2 regions of the Bradyrhizobium sp. ORS 111 genome follow, and region 1 is predicted to be linked to the other one. Evidence: predicted binding sites of a transcription regulator. Region 1 holds the regulator's gene; the other holds the start of a gene.
What was found. Region 1 encodes HrcA, which represses chaperone genes, less so after heat shock. Its sites were predicted from a motif close to GTTAGCACTCNCNNNNNGNGAGTGCTAAC; they were not measured.
Positions count from the first base shown of each region.

Region 1 (7,465 bases):
ACCCGGCGGACCGCGCTTGGCCTTATCGTGGGTGCGCCCCTGCTGGCGGCCTGCTCGGGCATCCAGCAAACGCTCAATCAATTCTCCACCCCGGAGGCCGGGCCTTCAGGACCGCCGCAACAGCCGCAAGCGATCGGAACGGGGCAGGTCAAGGTCGGGCTGGTCCTGCCGCTGTCGGCGACGGGGAATGCGGGCGTCGCCGCGCAGTCGATGCGGAATGCCGCCGAGATGGCGCTGGCGGAGTTTCAGAATCCGAACATTCAGCTCCTGATCAAGGACGATGGCGGCAGCGCACAGGGCGCGGCGCAGGGAACCCAGCAGGCGCTGTCCGAGGGAGCCGAGATCATTCTCGGGCCGCTGTTCGCGGGCTCAGTGCCGGCCGCGGCGCAACTGACGCGGCAACGCGGAATCTCCGTGATCGCGTTCTCGACCGACTCGAGCGTCGCCGGCCGCGGCGTCTATCTCCTGAGCTTCCTGCCGGAGTCCGATATCAATCGCATCGTCGACTATGCGTCCGGTATCGGAAAGCGCTCCTTTGCAGCGATGGTCCCTGATAACGCCTACGGTAATGTGGTCGAGGCCGCCTTCAAGCAGGCGGTCAGTCGCAAGAACGGCCGCCTCGTCGTGTTCGAGAAATACGGCGCCGATCGCGCGACGCCGGCGCGGAATGTGGCGCAGACACTTGGTCAGGCCGATGCACTCCTGCTTGCCGACGACGGCGATTCGGTCGTCGCCACCGCCGATGCGCTGACCGCGGCCGGCGCCAATCTGCACAACATCCAGCTCCTTGGTACGGGGCTATGGGACAATCCGCGTGTGTTCGCGAGCCCTGTCTTGCAAGGCGGCCTCTATGCGGCGCCCGATCCGGCCGGCTTCCGCGGCTTCGCGGGTCGCTACCGCACTAAGTTCGGCGGCGAGCCGGTGCGCACCGCGACGCTCGCCTACGATGCCGTCGCGCTGGTCGCGGCGCTGGCACGTACGCAGGGTGCGCAGCGCTTTGCACCGGAAACGCTGACCAACCCTTCCGGCTTTGCCGGCATTGACGGCCTGTTCCGTTTCCGCTCCGACGGAACCAACGAACGCGGCCTTGCCGTCATGAAGGTGGCATCGGGTGGCAGCACAGCCGTCGCCGGCTCACCAAAGAGCTTCGGCGCCTAGAGCAATTTCGGTTCTGATTGAATCAGAACCGAAGCTCTAGATTCTTGTTTTGACGCGTTTTCTTCACGCGAACCGGTATCCACTTCGCTCGAAAACGCTCTAATTCTCGTCAGGCACGGGCCATCCCTGATTTGCCCGACGGGTCAAGCGCCGGCACCCGCCAGCTCCTTTGCATGGGGTTGTTTTCGATATTTCGGCAGCGTGCGCCTAAGCCGCCAAATCCGCAACGACCGCGTCGAGCACCGGGAAGCCCGACTTCGTCACCCGCAGCCGACCGTCGCCATCGACGGCGATGGCGCCCTCCTCGCGCAGCACGGCGATGCGGTGCGGGTCGAGCTGGCGACCTGACAGCGCCGCATAGCGTTCGGGATCGATGCCCTCGGCGAGCCGCAGCCCCATCAGCAGAAACTCGTCGGCGCGCTCCTCGCTGTTGAGGCTATCGTCGGTGACGACGCCGTGACCGCGCTCCTCGACATTCAGCAGCCATGCCTCGGGGCGTCGCTCCGTGGCGGTCGCGTGCCTGACACCATCGATGTCGAGTCGGCCATGTGCGCCGGGGCCGATGCCGGCATATTCCTCACCGCGCCAATAGACGAGGTTATGCTTGCACTCCGCGCCTGGACGGGCGTGATTGGAGATTTCGTAGGCGGGCAAGCCCTCGCGCGCGCAGACCTCCTGCGTCACGTCGTAGAGCACGCGTGCGGTCGCTTCATCGGGCGTCTGCAGCTTTCCGGCGGCATGCAACCCGAAGAACGGCGTGCCTTCCTCGATCGTGAGCTGATAGAGCGACAAATGCTCGGCCGCCTCCGAGATCGCCTGCTTCAATTCGCTCGCCCACGTCCGCGGCGTCTGCTCGGGCCGGGCATAGATCAGGTCGAAGGAGTAACGATCGAACGCTGAGCGCGCGATCGCCACCGCATCGAGCGCCTCGCGCGCGGTATGCAGGCGCCCCAGCGCCTTCAGCGATGCGTCGTCGAGCGCCTGCACGCCGAGCGAGACGCGGTTGACGCCGGCTGCGCGATAGCCGCGAAAGCGCGTCGCCTCCACGCTGGTCGGATTGGCCTCGAGCGTGACCTCGACATCGCGCGCCACCGACCAGTGCTTGCCGATCGCATCGAGCACCGCCCCGACGGTTTGCGGCTGCATCAACGAGGGCGTGCCGCCGCCGAGGAAGATCGAGGAGACCTCGCGGCCCGGAACGCGCGCCGCCGTCGTCTCGATCTCGCGAGCAAAGGCGCGCACGAAGCGCTCTTCGTCGACCGGCGCATGCCGCACATGGCTGTTGAAATCGCAATACGGGCATTTCGACAGGCAGAACGGCCAGTGCACGTAGACGCCGAAGGCTGCTCGTTCAGTGCGGCTCAAGGCAGATCTCCGCGAGCTTCACGAAGGCGCGCGCGCGATGCGACAGGCCAAGGCCGAGCGGCGGCAGGCCATGTTTCTCGATGCTGGTCATCTCGCCAAATGTCCGCGCGTGGCCGTCAGGCAGGAAGGCCGGATCGTAGCCGAAGCCGGCCGTGCCGCGCGGCGGCCAGACCAAGGTTCCATCGACGCGGGCCTCGACCTCATCGAGATGATCGTCCGGCCACGCCACGCACAGCGCGGAAACGAAATGTGCACTTCGGCGATCCGGCGTGGTAGCGCCGCGCTCCTGCAGCAGGCGCTCGATCCGCGTCATCGCCGCCATGAAGTCCTTGCCCTCGCCGGCCCAGCGCGCCGAATAGATGCCCGGCGCCCCGTCCAACGCGTCGACCACGAGTCCGGAGTCATCCGCAAAGGCTGGCAATCCCGTCGCCTTGGCCGCCGCGATCGCCTTGATCGCCGCATTGGCGCGAAAATTGTCGCCGGTCTCTTCGGGCTCGGCGAGGCCGAGCTCACCGGCGGATACCGCTTCGACACCGTACGGTGCCAGCAGCTCCCGCATCTCGGCAAGCTTGCCGGGATTGTGGGTGGCGATCACGAGCCTTCCGGTGATTCGGCGATGCATAACCAATCTGACTACGCCACCGCGATCTTTTGCAAGTCGACCAGACGCGCGACACCTTTGCGCGCCAGTGCCATCAGCGCCAGGAATTCGTCCTGCGAGAACGGCGTCTTCTCGGCCGTGCCCTGCACCTCGATGATGCGGCCATCGCCGGTCATGACGAAATTGGCGTCGGTCTCGGCTTCGGAATCCTCGGCATAATCGAGATCGAGCACCGGTGTGCCCTGGTAGATGCCGCAGGAGATCGCCGCCACATTGTCGCGCAGCACGTTGGTCTTCAGCATGTTGCGGGTCTTCATCCAGTTGATGCAGTCGGCCAGCGCGACCCAGGCGCCGGTGATCGAGGCCGTGCGGGTGCCGCCATCGGCCTGGATCACGTCGCAATCGACGGTGATCTGGCGCTCGCCCAATGCTTCGAGATCGATGGCTGCGCGCAGCGAGCGGCCGATCAGCCGCTGGATTTCAACCGTGCGGCCGCCTTGCTTGCCGGCGGAGGCCTCGCGTCGGGTGCGCTCCAGGGTGGCGCGCGGCAGCATGCCATATTCGGCCGTGACCCAGCCGCGGCCCTGACCCTTCAGCCAGGGTGGCAGCCGTTCCTCCAGCGTCGCCGTCACCAGCACATGGGTGTCGCCGAACTTCACCATGCAGGAACCCTCGGCGTATTTGACGACGCCGCGTTCCAGCGACACGGGACGCAGTTCATCGGGCGCACGGCGGCTTGGCCGCATGAAGTCCTCCAAAAATCCGAGAGAAGTGGCTGGCCGTGCTTGTAGGAGGGGGAACGGGCAGCGGCAAGGGTTTTCGGCCCCCGGTGGGTGCCTGGTTGTTGGGGCCGAATGCATGCTTGTCACCGGCCTCCTGGATCGACAAATTAGGGGTAATGTGAGGGACTGGAGTGTGGCTCATCACGATCCGATAGGCTTGATCGCACCGCATGCGGGGCTGGCTCAGCTCAACGAGCGTTCGCGCGACATTTTTCGTCAAATCGTCGAGAGCTATCTGGCGACCGGCGAGCCGGTCGGCTCGCGCAACATCTCGCGCCTGATCGCCTTGCCGCTGTCGCCGGCGTCGGTCCGCAACGTGATGTCGGACCTCGAGCAGCTTGGCCTGATCTATGCCCCGCATACCTCCGCCGGCCGGCTGCCGACCGAGCTCGGTCTGCGCTTTTTTGTCGACGCCTTGATGCAGGTCGGCGATCTCACCGAGGACGAGCGCCAGTCGATCCGAACCCAGCTTGCCTCGGTCGGTCGCGCGCAAACGGTCGAGGCTGCGCTCGAGGAAGCACTGATGCGGCTGTCGGGCCTGACCCGCGCCGCGGCGGTGGTGCTGACGCCGAAATCGAATGCGCGGCTGAAGCACATCGAATTCGTCCGGCTGGAGCCGGAGAAGGCGTTGGTCGTGCTGGTCGGCGAAGACGGTCAGGTCGAAAATCGCGTTCTGGCGCTGCCGCCAGGTGTTCCCTCTTCGGCGCTGACCGAAGCGAGCAATTTCCTCAATGCACGGATTCGGGGCCGCACACTGGCCGAAGCGCGCCTCGAGCTCGAGACCGCGTTGACGCAGAGCCGGGCCGAACTGGACCAGCTCACCCAGAAGGTCGTCGCGGCCGGAATCGCGAGCTGGTCCGGCGGCGAGCACGAGGATCGGCAGCTCATCGTGCGCGGCCATGCCAATTTGCTCGAGAATCTGCATGCGCTCGACGATCTCGAGCGCATCAAGTCGTTGTTCGACGACCTCGAGACCAAGCGCGGCGTGATTGATTTGCTCGGCCGCGCCGAACGCGGAGAGGGGGTGCGGATCTTCATCGGTTCGGAGAACAAGCTGTTCTCGTTGTCGGGTTCCTCAACCATCATGGCGCCTTACAGCGATGCCCAGGGCCGGGTTGTCGGCGTTCTCGGCGTGATCGGACCGACGCGGCTGAATTATGCCAGGGTGATCCCGACGGTCGATTACGCCGCGCGCATCGTGAGCAAGATCCTCGGCGGCTGACCGAAGCCGGAGGGACCGCTTGATTTTCGCCGCCAAAGCACGATATCCCGCCTGACCAATCCCCAAGATTTGAACCGACGCGAGTTTTCGAGAAGGCAAGCCATGACCGATCCGAACCGGACGAATGACAATACCGACAATCCGGCGCCGACGGGTGAGCCTGTGGTCTCCAAGCCCTACGTCATGCCTGATGATCCCGAGGTCGGGTCGGCCGAGGCCCTGGCCAAGGAACTGGTGGAGGCGCGCGACAAGACGCTGCGCACGTTGGCGGAGATGGAGAACCTCCGTCAGCGCACCCGCCGCGAGGTCGCCGATGCCAAGACCTACGGCATTACCGGCTTTGCCCGCGATGTGCTCGAGATCGCCGACAATCTGCAGCGCGCGCTCGACGCCGTTCCGGCCGAGGCCAAGGAAGCCGCCGATCCCGGCCTGAAAGCGCTGATCGAAGGCGTCGAATTGACCGAGCGCTCGCTGCTCAGCGCGCTGGAAAAGAACGGCGTGAAGAAATTCGATCCGATCGGGGAGAAATTCGATCCGAATTTCCAGCAAGCGATGTTCGAAGTGCCCGACGCGTCGGTGCCGTCAGGTACCGTGGTTCAGGTCGTGCAGGCCGGCTACATGATCGGCGAGCGCGTGCTGCGCCCGGCGCTGGTCGGTGTCTCCAAGGGCGGCGCCAAGGCCGCCCCGGCCGCCGATTTCACGGCCTAATCGTCCGACCGTGGGACGGACGCTAAAGCTTGATGAGATCAGGTTGAGCTGGAGCGGCGGCGGTGCTTCACCTCTCCCTTGGGAGAGGCATAGGCCGCCTTCGGCGGCCGTCCTTAGGAGAACGCCGAAGCGCGGCTTCGGCTACGGCGCAGCGCCGGATGAGGGATTACGGTCTTTCGTTAGCACCGCAGCCCCTCACCCGATTTGCTTTCGCAAATCGACCTCTCCCCCGTTGGGGAGAGGTGAAGCGAGCGCGCGGCTAAAACCGATTCGAACTAACTTCATTGCGCTCTAGCGGTGTAGCTCGTGGTCGCCGCCACGTCATGCCGGCGGTTTCTCATGGGCCTTCGGCCAGTAGGTGCCGAAGCTCCAGAGATTTCCTTCCAGGTCGCGGCAGGCAAAATCGCGGCTGCCATAGTCGGTGTCGTGCAGCTCCATCTCGATCTTTGCGCCGGCCGCCCTGGCCTTGGCGTGCAGGGCGTCCGGATCGTTGACCGCGACGTAGATCGAGTCGGTGCGGCGGCCGCTCATGTCACCGACCAGCTTGCCGTAGGCGTCATCACGGCTCTGGCCGAGCATCAGCAAGGACGAGCCGTACGCGAGCTCGGCGTGCTGGACCACGCCGTCCTTGCGATAGACGACATGCTCGGTGAACCCGAACACCGCCTTCAGCCAGTCGATCATTGCCTCAGCATCCCTGCAGCGCAGCGTCGAGAAAATCCGGGGCGGTTCGATGTCGCTCATAGCTGTGGTCTCCTTCATTGTTCGCCTGATGGCGCCAGTATGCGCCAGGCGAGGCCGCGCCGGCTTGAAGGTTTGTTACCCGTCGATCAGCAGGTCACCGGATCGGGCCAACCGGCCGTCGGTTAGCGCCAGGCGGCGCACCCAGGCCGTCGGCGGTTCCCCGGCGAATTCGACGAATTCGCGGACGAGATGGGACTGGTCGGCGTAGCCGCTTTCCGCCGCGATTCCTGCCCAGCCTCGGACCGTTCCGTCTTGCGCGAGATTGCAGGCCCGGTGAAAGCGCATCATGCGCGCCAGCGATTTGGGTGCGAGGCCGATCTCGGATCGAAACCGGTCGATGAAGTGTTTGCGGCTCCAGCCGATCTCCGCGGCAAGCGTCGTGATCCCGATGGTGCCGGCCGACCGCGCCAGCCTCCGATAGGCGAACACGATCTCCGCCGACGGCATGTGGCCGGCGCAGCGAAGCACGAAGCCCTCGATCAGGTCGAAGCGTCGCTGCCAGCAGGTCGTGCTGCCGAGCTGCTCGCGCAGCCTTCGCCCCTCATGGCCGAGCACGTCGCCGATATCGACCATGCGCCCGGCGAGGTCGGCGACGGCGCCGCCGAAGAAGCGATAGGCACCGAGCGGCGTGAAATCCACCTGCACGCATTCGGCCCGCCCGTCGGACTCGATGTAGACAGGGCCTGCGTGCAAGCCGGCGGCGAAGCTGAGCTGTCGGTCGGATGCGTCGGGCTCGCGCGCGAGCCCGATCAGGAACGGCGTGCCGAAACTGATAATCAGCGGAACGATGAGCGGGGCGGTCTGGCGCTGCGAAATCCGGCCCGCCGCTGTCTCGCGATAACCCGTCATTCCGACAATCAGGCTTGCCATGTGCGGCGACGGCGA
Region 1 is NZ_CP120701.1:177,849-185,313, reverse strand. Features, by position in the region: gene P6U30_RS00845 (penicillin-binding protein activator) at 1-1,158, shown strand, start outside; gene hemW (radical SAM family heme chaperone HemW) at 1,366-2,523, opposite strand; gene rdgB (RdgB/HAM1 family non-canonical purine NTP pyrophosphatase) at 2,510-3,145, opposite strand; gene rph (ribonuclease PH) at 3,157-3,870, opposite strand; gene hrcA (heat-inducible transcriptional repressor HrcA) at 4,040-5,128, shown strand; gene grpE (nucleotide exchange factor GrpE) at 5,231-5,836, shown strand; gene P6U30_RS00815 (VOC family protein) at 6,158-6,580, opposite strand; gene P6U30_RS00810 (helix-turn-helix domain-containing protein) at 6,656-7,465, opposite strand, start outside.

Region 2 (7,465 bases), 1.2 Mb from region 1:
CGACCGCCATGGCGACCATCACGGCACTGCCATCCCTCTCCGAGGGAGGGCTTTCCCGCTATCTTGTCGAGGTTCGGAAATTCCCACTTCTCACCGCATCCGAAGAGGTCAGCTACGCAAGGCGTTGGCGTGAGCACGGCGACCGCGAGGCTGCATACCGTCTTGTCACGAGTCATCTTCGGCTGGCAGCCAAGGTTGCGATGGGGTATCGCCGATACGGCCTGCCAATCGCCGACCTCATTTCGGAAGCCAATCTTGGTTTGATGCAGGCCGTTAAGCGCTTTGAGCCGGAGAGGGGCTTTCGGCTGGCCACCTATGCGATGTGGTGGATCAAGGCATCGGTCCAGGAATACGTTTTGAGGTCGTGGTCGCTCGTGAAGATGGGGACCACAGCTGCCCAAAAGAAACTATTCTTCAATCTTCGCACGCTCAGGAGCAGACTATCCGCCTTTCAGGAAACGGATTTGGGCGTCGATCAGATAAGCTACGTCGCGGCGCAACTGAAGGTTACTCCCCCGGAGGTGGTCGAGATGGATCGGCGGCTCCGCGGCGATATCTCACTTAACGTTCCCATCAGCGATGAGGAGACCACGGAGGACTGGCAAGACCGGCTGGTCGATCCTTCACCTGATCCCGAACGCCAGCTGATGGACATGGATGACTACGGGCGACGAGAGGCGGCTCTCTCGGAGGCACTTGAGCTATTGTCGGGGCGCGAACGAGAAATCCTCGAAGCTCGGATGCTCGCGGACGAGCCGAAGACGCTGGACGAACTGGCGCGGCAGTTTCGTATTTCGCGCGAACGAATCCGGCAGATCGAGCAACGTGCGTTTCAGCGAGTGAGGAACGCAGTGCGCGCCCGGGTCGCGAGCTCTTCTCATGTCGCGGCGGTCTCGGCCAAAACAGCCTCCTCTGAAACAGTGGATTCCAGCGGCAAAAAAAGGCGTGGCTCTATCGACATTGTCGTGGGAGGTCACCATCATGTTCACGGAAGCGATCTTGGGCATCATGCTCGCTAACATCCTGATCGTGGCAACCACTGCCGTTCATTGCTGCGCAGCGCTCATTGGCTAGAGACGGAAAAAGCTCGTGGGCATCACCGTTGGAGGACAGACAGCCCTTACCGCCTACGCGACCTGCTCGTCGTTGAAGTCAGATCGAAATGCGCCGCATACATCGGCATCGGATCTCTCGGCGGCAGGCCGCCAAAAGCGCGCATGGTGGGGAGCTGTTAAGGCACGCCGTCATGCAAGCGCAAGCGGAAGCCGCGGTGCTTGAGACGAAGTAAAGCTAAACCGATGAAATCTGCACCAGGTGCGTGCTTGAGACGAAGCAAAGCTAAACTGATGAAATCTGCACCGGCTGCATGAGCAGCCGATGCAGATTTTGGGTGTTCTAACCTAGACTTTTTCTCCACTAGCGGAAGCACCTCAACCGTCACGCTTTCGCGTCCGTAGGCTTGCTCAACGAGAGCAGATGCACCTGTTGGTCAACCGGCGTAGGCCCAATCAGATTCCGCACCTGCGTCGCGCTCCGGATCAGGAGGTCGTTGGCCTTCACGATGATGTCGCCTTTGGGCGAGGCCCGCACGCTCGGCTGAAGAGCCTGAGCTGATCTCCTTGATTCTCGTCCTTCGAGGTGACCGGCGGCTGGGGCATCTTTGGCGCCATGCCTGTTGGGCCCGCTCAACGCGGCCCGTCGCAATCAGCTGATCATGGCTTTCTTTGGCATGTTGATGGGGCACGGCGAAGCCAATCCCGACGTTGCCGCCGCCCGGCGATGTGATCGCAGTAGCGACCGCGATATTATTTTCTCATTATATTACAATGAATTATATGGATGCGCGTCCGCTTAACTGGGTGGCTAGGGCCCGCCCTCAAGTCCGTCCGGCAGTCATTGGATGAGAGTGCCAAAATTTTTTGTTCCGGGTCTTGAAACCAAGTCCCTCTTCCCTAGGTGGAACTTTCGCCGGGAGCTCGTTATCGGCACCGGTCAAATGACATCGCTAGACTATTAAGGAGGATGTTCATGCATTTCCGTCCGTTGCACGACCGTGTGCTCGTGCGTCGCATCGATGCCGAGGAGAAGACCGCCGGCGGCATCATCATTCCCGACACCGCAAAAGAGAAGCCGCAAGAAGGCGAGATTATTGCCGCCGGCCCTGGCGCGCGGAATGAGCAAGGCCAACTGGTCCCGCTCGATGTGAGGGCTGGGGATCGGGTTCTGTTCGGCAAATGGTCGGGGACCGAGGTGAAAATTGACGGCCAGGATCTGCTGATCATGAAGGAGAGCGATTTGCTCGGCATCGTCGAGCACACAGGCAAGTTGAAGAAGGCGGCCTGACGCCGCCGGGAAGCTGACAGTCATCGAACAGAAAGGAGATTTAGAACATGGCTGCCAAGGACGTAAAATTTTCGACCGAGGCCCGCGAGCGCATGCTGCGGGGAGTGGACACACTGGCCAATGCGGTGAAAGTCACGCTCGGTCCCAAGGGACGCAACGTGGTGATCGAGAAATCATTCGGCGCGCCGCGCATCACCAAGGACGGCGTCACCGTTGCCAAGGAAATCGAGCTGGAGGACAAGTTCGAGAATATGGGCGCCCAGATGGTGCGCGAGGTCGCGTCCAAGACCAACGATCTCGCTGGCGACGGCACTACCACCGCGACCGTCCTGGCGCAGGCGATCGTCAAGGAAGGCACAAAGTCGGTCGCGGCCGGCATGAATCCGATGGATCTCAAGCGCGGCATCGATCTTGCGGTTGAGGCGATCGTCGGCGACCTGAAAGCGCACGCCAAGAAAGTCACTTCCAATGACGAGATTGCGCAGGTCGGGACGATCTCCGCGAACGGCGACACCGAAATCGGCCGTTTCCTCGCTGACGCCATGCAGAAAGTCGGCAACGAGGGCGTCATCACGGTCGAGGAAGCCAAGAGCCTCAACACTGAGCTCGAGGTCGTCGAAGGCATGCAGTTCGACCGCGGCTATGTCTCGCCATACTTCGTGACCAACGCCGAAAAGATGCGCGTCGAGCTCGAGGATCCCTACATTCTGATCCACGAGAAGAAGCTGTCCGGACTGCAGACTATGCTTCCGCTGCTGGAGGCGGTGGTGCAGACGGGCAAGCCGCTCCTGATCGTCGCAGAGGACGTCGAAGGCGAAGCCTTGGCAACGCTTGTCGTCAACCGGCTGCGCGGAGGACTGAAGGTCGCTGCCGTGAAGGCGCCGGGCTTTGGGGACCGGCGCAAGGCCATGCTCGAGGACATCGCCATTCTCACTGGCGGCACGGCGATTGCGGAGGACCTCGGCATCAAGCTCGAAAATGTAACCTTGAATATGCTCGGCCGCGCCAAGAAGGTGGTGATCGACAAGGAGAACACCACGATCGTCAACGGGGCTGGTGCCAAGAAGGACATCGAAGCCCGCGTCGCCCAGGTCAAGGCGCAGATCGAAGAAACGACGTCGGACTATGATCGCGAGAAATTGCAGGAGCGACTCGCAAAACTCGCCGGCGGCGTTGCGGTGATCCGCGTCGGCGGCGCCACCGAGGTCGAGGTCAAGGAGAAGAAGGATCGGGTTGACGATGCGCTCCACGCCACGCGCGCAGCAGTGGAGGAGGGAATCCTTCCCGGCGGCGGCGTCGCGCTACTCCGCGCGCTTAAGGCGCTTGATGGGGTCAAGACTGCCAATGCCGATCAGAAGGCAGGCGTCGACATCGTACGCCGCGCTATCCCGGTTCCTGCGCGGCAGATTGTCCAGAACGCTGGCGAAGACGGCTCACTGATAGTTGGTAAGCTCCTTGAGAATGGCAGTTACAACTGGGGCTTCAACGCTGCAACCGGCGAATACCAGGACCTGGTGAAGGCTGGTGTGATCGATCCTGCGAAAGTCGTTCGTACTGCCTTGCAGGACGCCGCCTCGGTCGCGTCTCTGCTGATCACCACGGAAGCGCTGGTCGCCGACAAACCCAAGAAGCCGGACGCTCACACTTCGGCCGCGCCGCCGATGGACTTCTGACAAGACTGCGCCCGGCCGCCTGACGGCCGGGTGCTCCCTCAAGTGCTGCACAAGGAGCCGACCAACACACAAGGGGAACTGAGACCACAATGAGCATGCAGATCGAAGCCGGGCTGCTCTGAACTGGTTCATGCTGGCCTCGAGCTTCGCAACCATCGCATGATTTCGAACGATAGGAGGATGAGATGATCAGAGATCACACCATTGACTCCGCTCGTGCGGGGAAGCACACAAATCGCATCTTCCGAAATCTCATGACAGCGTTGCTGGCGTCGGTCCTAACGCTACCCTCGCTGGCCGCATGGGGAATGGAGAGTTCACCGCAACAGGCAGCTACGAAACCCGGCGGCACCCTGACGCTGCCACCGATCCGTTATCTCGACGCGACACCCTGGATGAAATGGAGCGCTTCACGCCGACGATGAGGATCGATACGCTCGTGTCCCCGAGCGTTACGCCGTGGGGTGTCCTGCAAACTCCCCAGAATCGGGCAAAAGCCTCGCCGAACTTCAGCTGACCGATCCTGTTGGTGGCGCAATGCGGGCTGCGAAATGCGGCCGTCTCCGCCTGGTTGACCTGTCCGGACTGTGGACGATCCCATTCGAAGCTTCGTGATCGAAAGCGAACGGCGGGTCCCTTTCCCATTGCGGAGCGGCTTGAAGGTCCAAAACTGCCCACCGAAGACCATCGGCGGCTGACGCGCCTCCTCACCGAGGCTGAAGTCTGTCTGCAAGGCGTAGCTTCGCGAGCAATCCAAAATTAACCGAGAGAAGATCCTGACAAAATGTTTTGCGGAGGCTCTTGAAATCGACTTCGACTCTTCTATTTCGATTTTTGCCGCCTGCGGCGGTGCCGGTCGCCAGCTCTGGGTCCGGCAGACTGAACAGGGCGCCAGACAGGTGTCTTGCAACATGTCTTGCGCTTCTTCGTACCGTCTTGCTCTTACGAGGACCTGGCTATGAGGACTTACGATTTTGCTCCCTTGTGGCGCTCGACCATCGGCTTCGACCGTCTTTTCGATCTCCTCGACGAAACCCAGCATCGGACCGAGGACAACTACCCGCCCTATAACATCGAGCGACTTGGCGAAGATCGGTATCAGATCTCACTGGCACTGGCTGGTTTCAGTTCGGATGAGATCACGGTGACCGCCGAGCAGAACGTGCTGACGGTGGAAGGCCGCAAGGGCGATAAGGACCAGCACGAATATCTCTACCAGGGCATCTCAGCTCGCCCATTCAAGCGGCAGTTCAACCTTGCAGACTACGTCCAGGTGAAGAATGCGGCGCTCGACAAGGGCCTGCTTCGGATCGAACTTGTCCGCGAAATTCCGGAGGCCATGAAACCCCGGCGCATCGCGATCGGTGGTGGCGCTTCTAGCGCGCAAATCACGCAGAAGGCGGCCTAAGCCTCGAAGGCGGCGATGTCATTGTTGCCGCCTTTGTCCCCAGACTCATATCAACCCGTCTCTCGACGAAAGGAGTAGAAAGGAGACAAAGGATGAGCCAGGTCAATCGTACCATCAAGAATGTTGAGCCCTTCTTCCACCCGGTATCGCACTACAATTCACCCCACGATGTCTTGAACGATCCCAAACTCTCGACGGATGAGAAACGAGTGATCCTGTCGTCGTGGGCGTCCGATATGTACGTTGTCGAATCCTATCCGGCCTTGCGCGAAGTCCCCGGCATTCCGCACAGGTTGCGGCTGGACGATATTCTGGCGGCGCTGAAGCAGCTGGATGGTGAAGATAACCCGCCGCCACGCGGGGGATTGGCGATGCGGCAGCCTCGTTTCAGCAAGCTCGATTGCATTGCTCTCGACCAGGCGCAGCGTTCGATCGGTCAGCAAGCGACGACGAGACGGTATCGGTCAATGCAAGCCTCACGCACACAGAAGCATTCGCGGTGGACGCGCGAGACAAATGTGAGGCGATACCGCAAACTCCTAAACACGCAGCTGACGGACCTCGAACGCAACTTCATAGAGCGACGGCTCGCTGAAGAATTGCGAGGTTGAGCATTGTTAAGCTCTACTTTGGCAGCTGCGATGAAGAGAGAAAGGACTTCTCTCGTGAGCGATGTTAGTGGAGCGAAGCGCAGAACCGCAAATCAAGCCGGGAGGACGCGATGACTTCCGCCTCCTTGGCTCAGGTTAAGATGGGGACCGAAGCCCTCGCTCTCTGTATTGCAGGAGTTCTGTGCGAGCGGGATCCATCGCTTTTGGCCGCCTTCCGAGATAGAATGGAATTGCTCTATCACGTCCTGGACGATCGCGGAGAGCATGAAGCGGCGGCGATGGTTCTCGCGTTTGGGAGAGCTCTGGTTGACCCGGCTTTCAAGCGTTCCTCGAACTAGTGGATACAGCGTGCGAAGCGAGCAAATGACCGGCCTGCAGCGAAGCCGCTAATACGATGGAATAGTGTACCAGATTAATCATCAAACCTGGGAAGCCGTTAGAGATTGTATTGCGGCTTCCGATGCCGGCCCGATGATCAGCCAAGCATAGCCAGCGCCGACGGCGCCGTGGCTGCGAACTAGAACCAGCCTAGTGATGGCAGGAAAACCCGGAGAAAAGCCTGTTTCCGATCGAACCCCCGGTTTCGTCAGTTCCGGGACGTTGCAACCATGCCCTTTCTGCGCCTCATCGAATCTTTGGATCAGCAGTGACCTCGAGACGAAGTTCGTTGCCTGCAACAATTGCGCGGCGTTCGGCCCTACCGCGCCGACGATCACCTTGGCCACGGAGCGCTGGAATATCCGCAAAATCTGAGTGAGTTGTCCACTTCACCTCGGATGCGTAGGTACGCTGGCTCGAAGTAAGACGTCCGGAGAAGTGATCGGGCTGGGCGAGCGCCGGCCACATCCGTGCGGCCCACGGGCGACAGCAGAAGCTGCCCCGGAGGCCGTCGAGACGGCGGCCCGCAACATCGGAAAGGTCTGAAGACGGACCGGATCGAGATCACGCTGCTGTGCAATAGCTTCCAGCTCGAGATGAAACTGGATCCGGGCAGCGCCCTTCGCGTTACGGCGCTTGCTACTGCTGCGGCGGCTGTCCGTTCGACGCGGAGACGCCGCCGTCCACGGCGACGTTCGCGCCGGTCATGAAGCTGGCGTCGTCGCTCGCGAGAAAGGCGATGACCGCCGCGACTTCCCGTGGTTCGCAGACGCGCCCCAGCGGAATCCTCTCGGCGAACTTCGACAGCAGCTTCTTGTCTTCCATCATGTCGGCGGTCATGCCGGTGCGCGTCAGACTGGGGCAGACCGAATTTACGCGTACGCCTTTCTTTCCAAGATCCATCGCCAGTGCGCGCGTGAGATTGACGACGGCGCCCTTCGCGGCGTTATAGGGACTCATCGACCAATCGCCGCCAGTTCCGGAGACGGAGGCGGTGTTCACGATCGAGCCCTTAGTCTTCTCGAGATGGGGAATGGCGGCCCGGCAGCCGA
Region 2 is NZ_CP120701.1:1,352,931-1,360,395, forward strand. Features, by position in the region: gene rpoH (RNA polymerase sigma factor RpoH) at 9-1,019, shown strand; gene groES (co-chaperone GroES) at 2,029-2,343, shown strand; gene groL (chaperonin GroEL) at 2,391-4,016, shown strand; gene P6U30_RS06285 (Hsp20 family protein) at 4,975-5,424, shown strand; gene P6U30_RS06290 (hypothetical protein) at 5,517-6,035, shown strand; gene P6U30_RS06295 (Lar family restriction alleviation protein) at 6,570-6,788, shown strand; gene P6U30_RS06300 (SDR family NAD(P)-dependent oxidoreductase) at 7,053-7,465, opposite strand, start outside.
Region 2: groES (co-chaperone GroES) is a predicted target of HrcA. The motif match lies at 1,886-1,914, and genes of this name have one in related genera.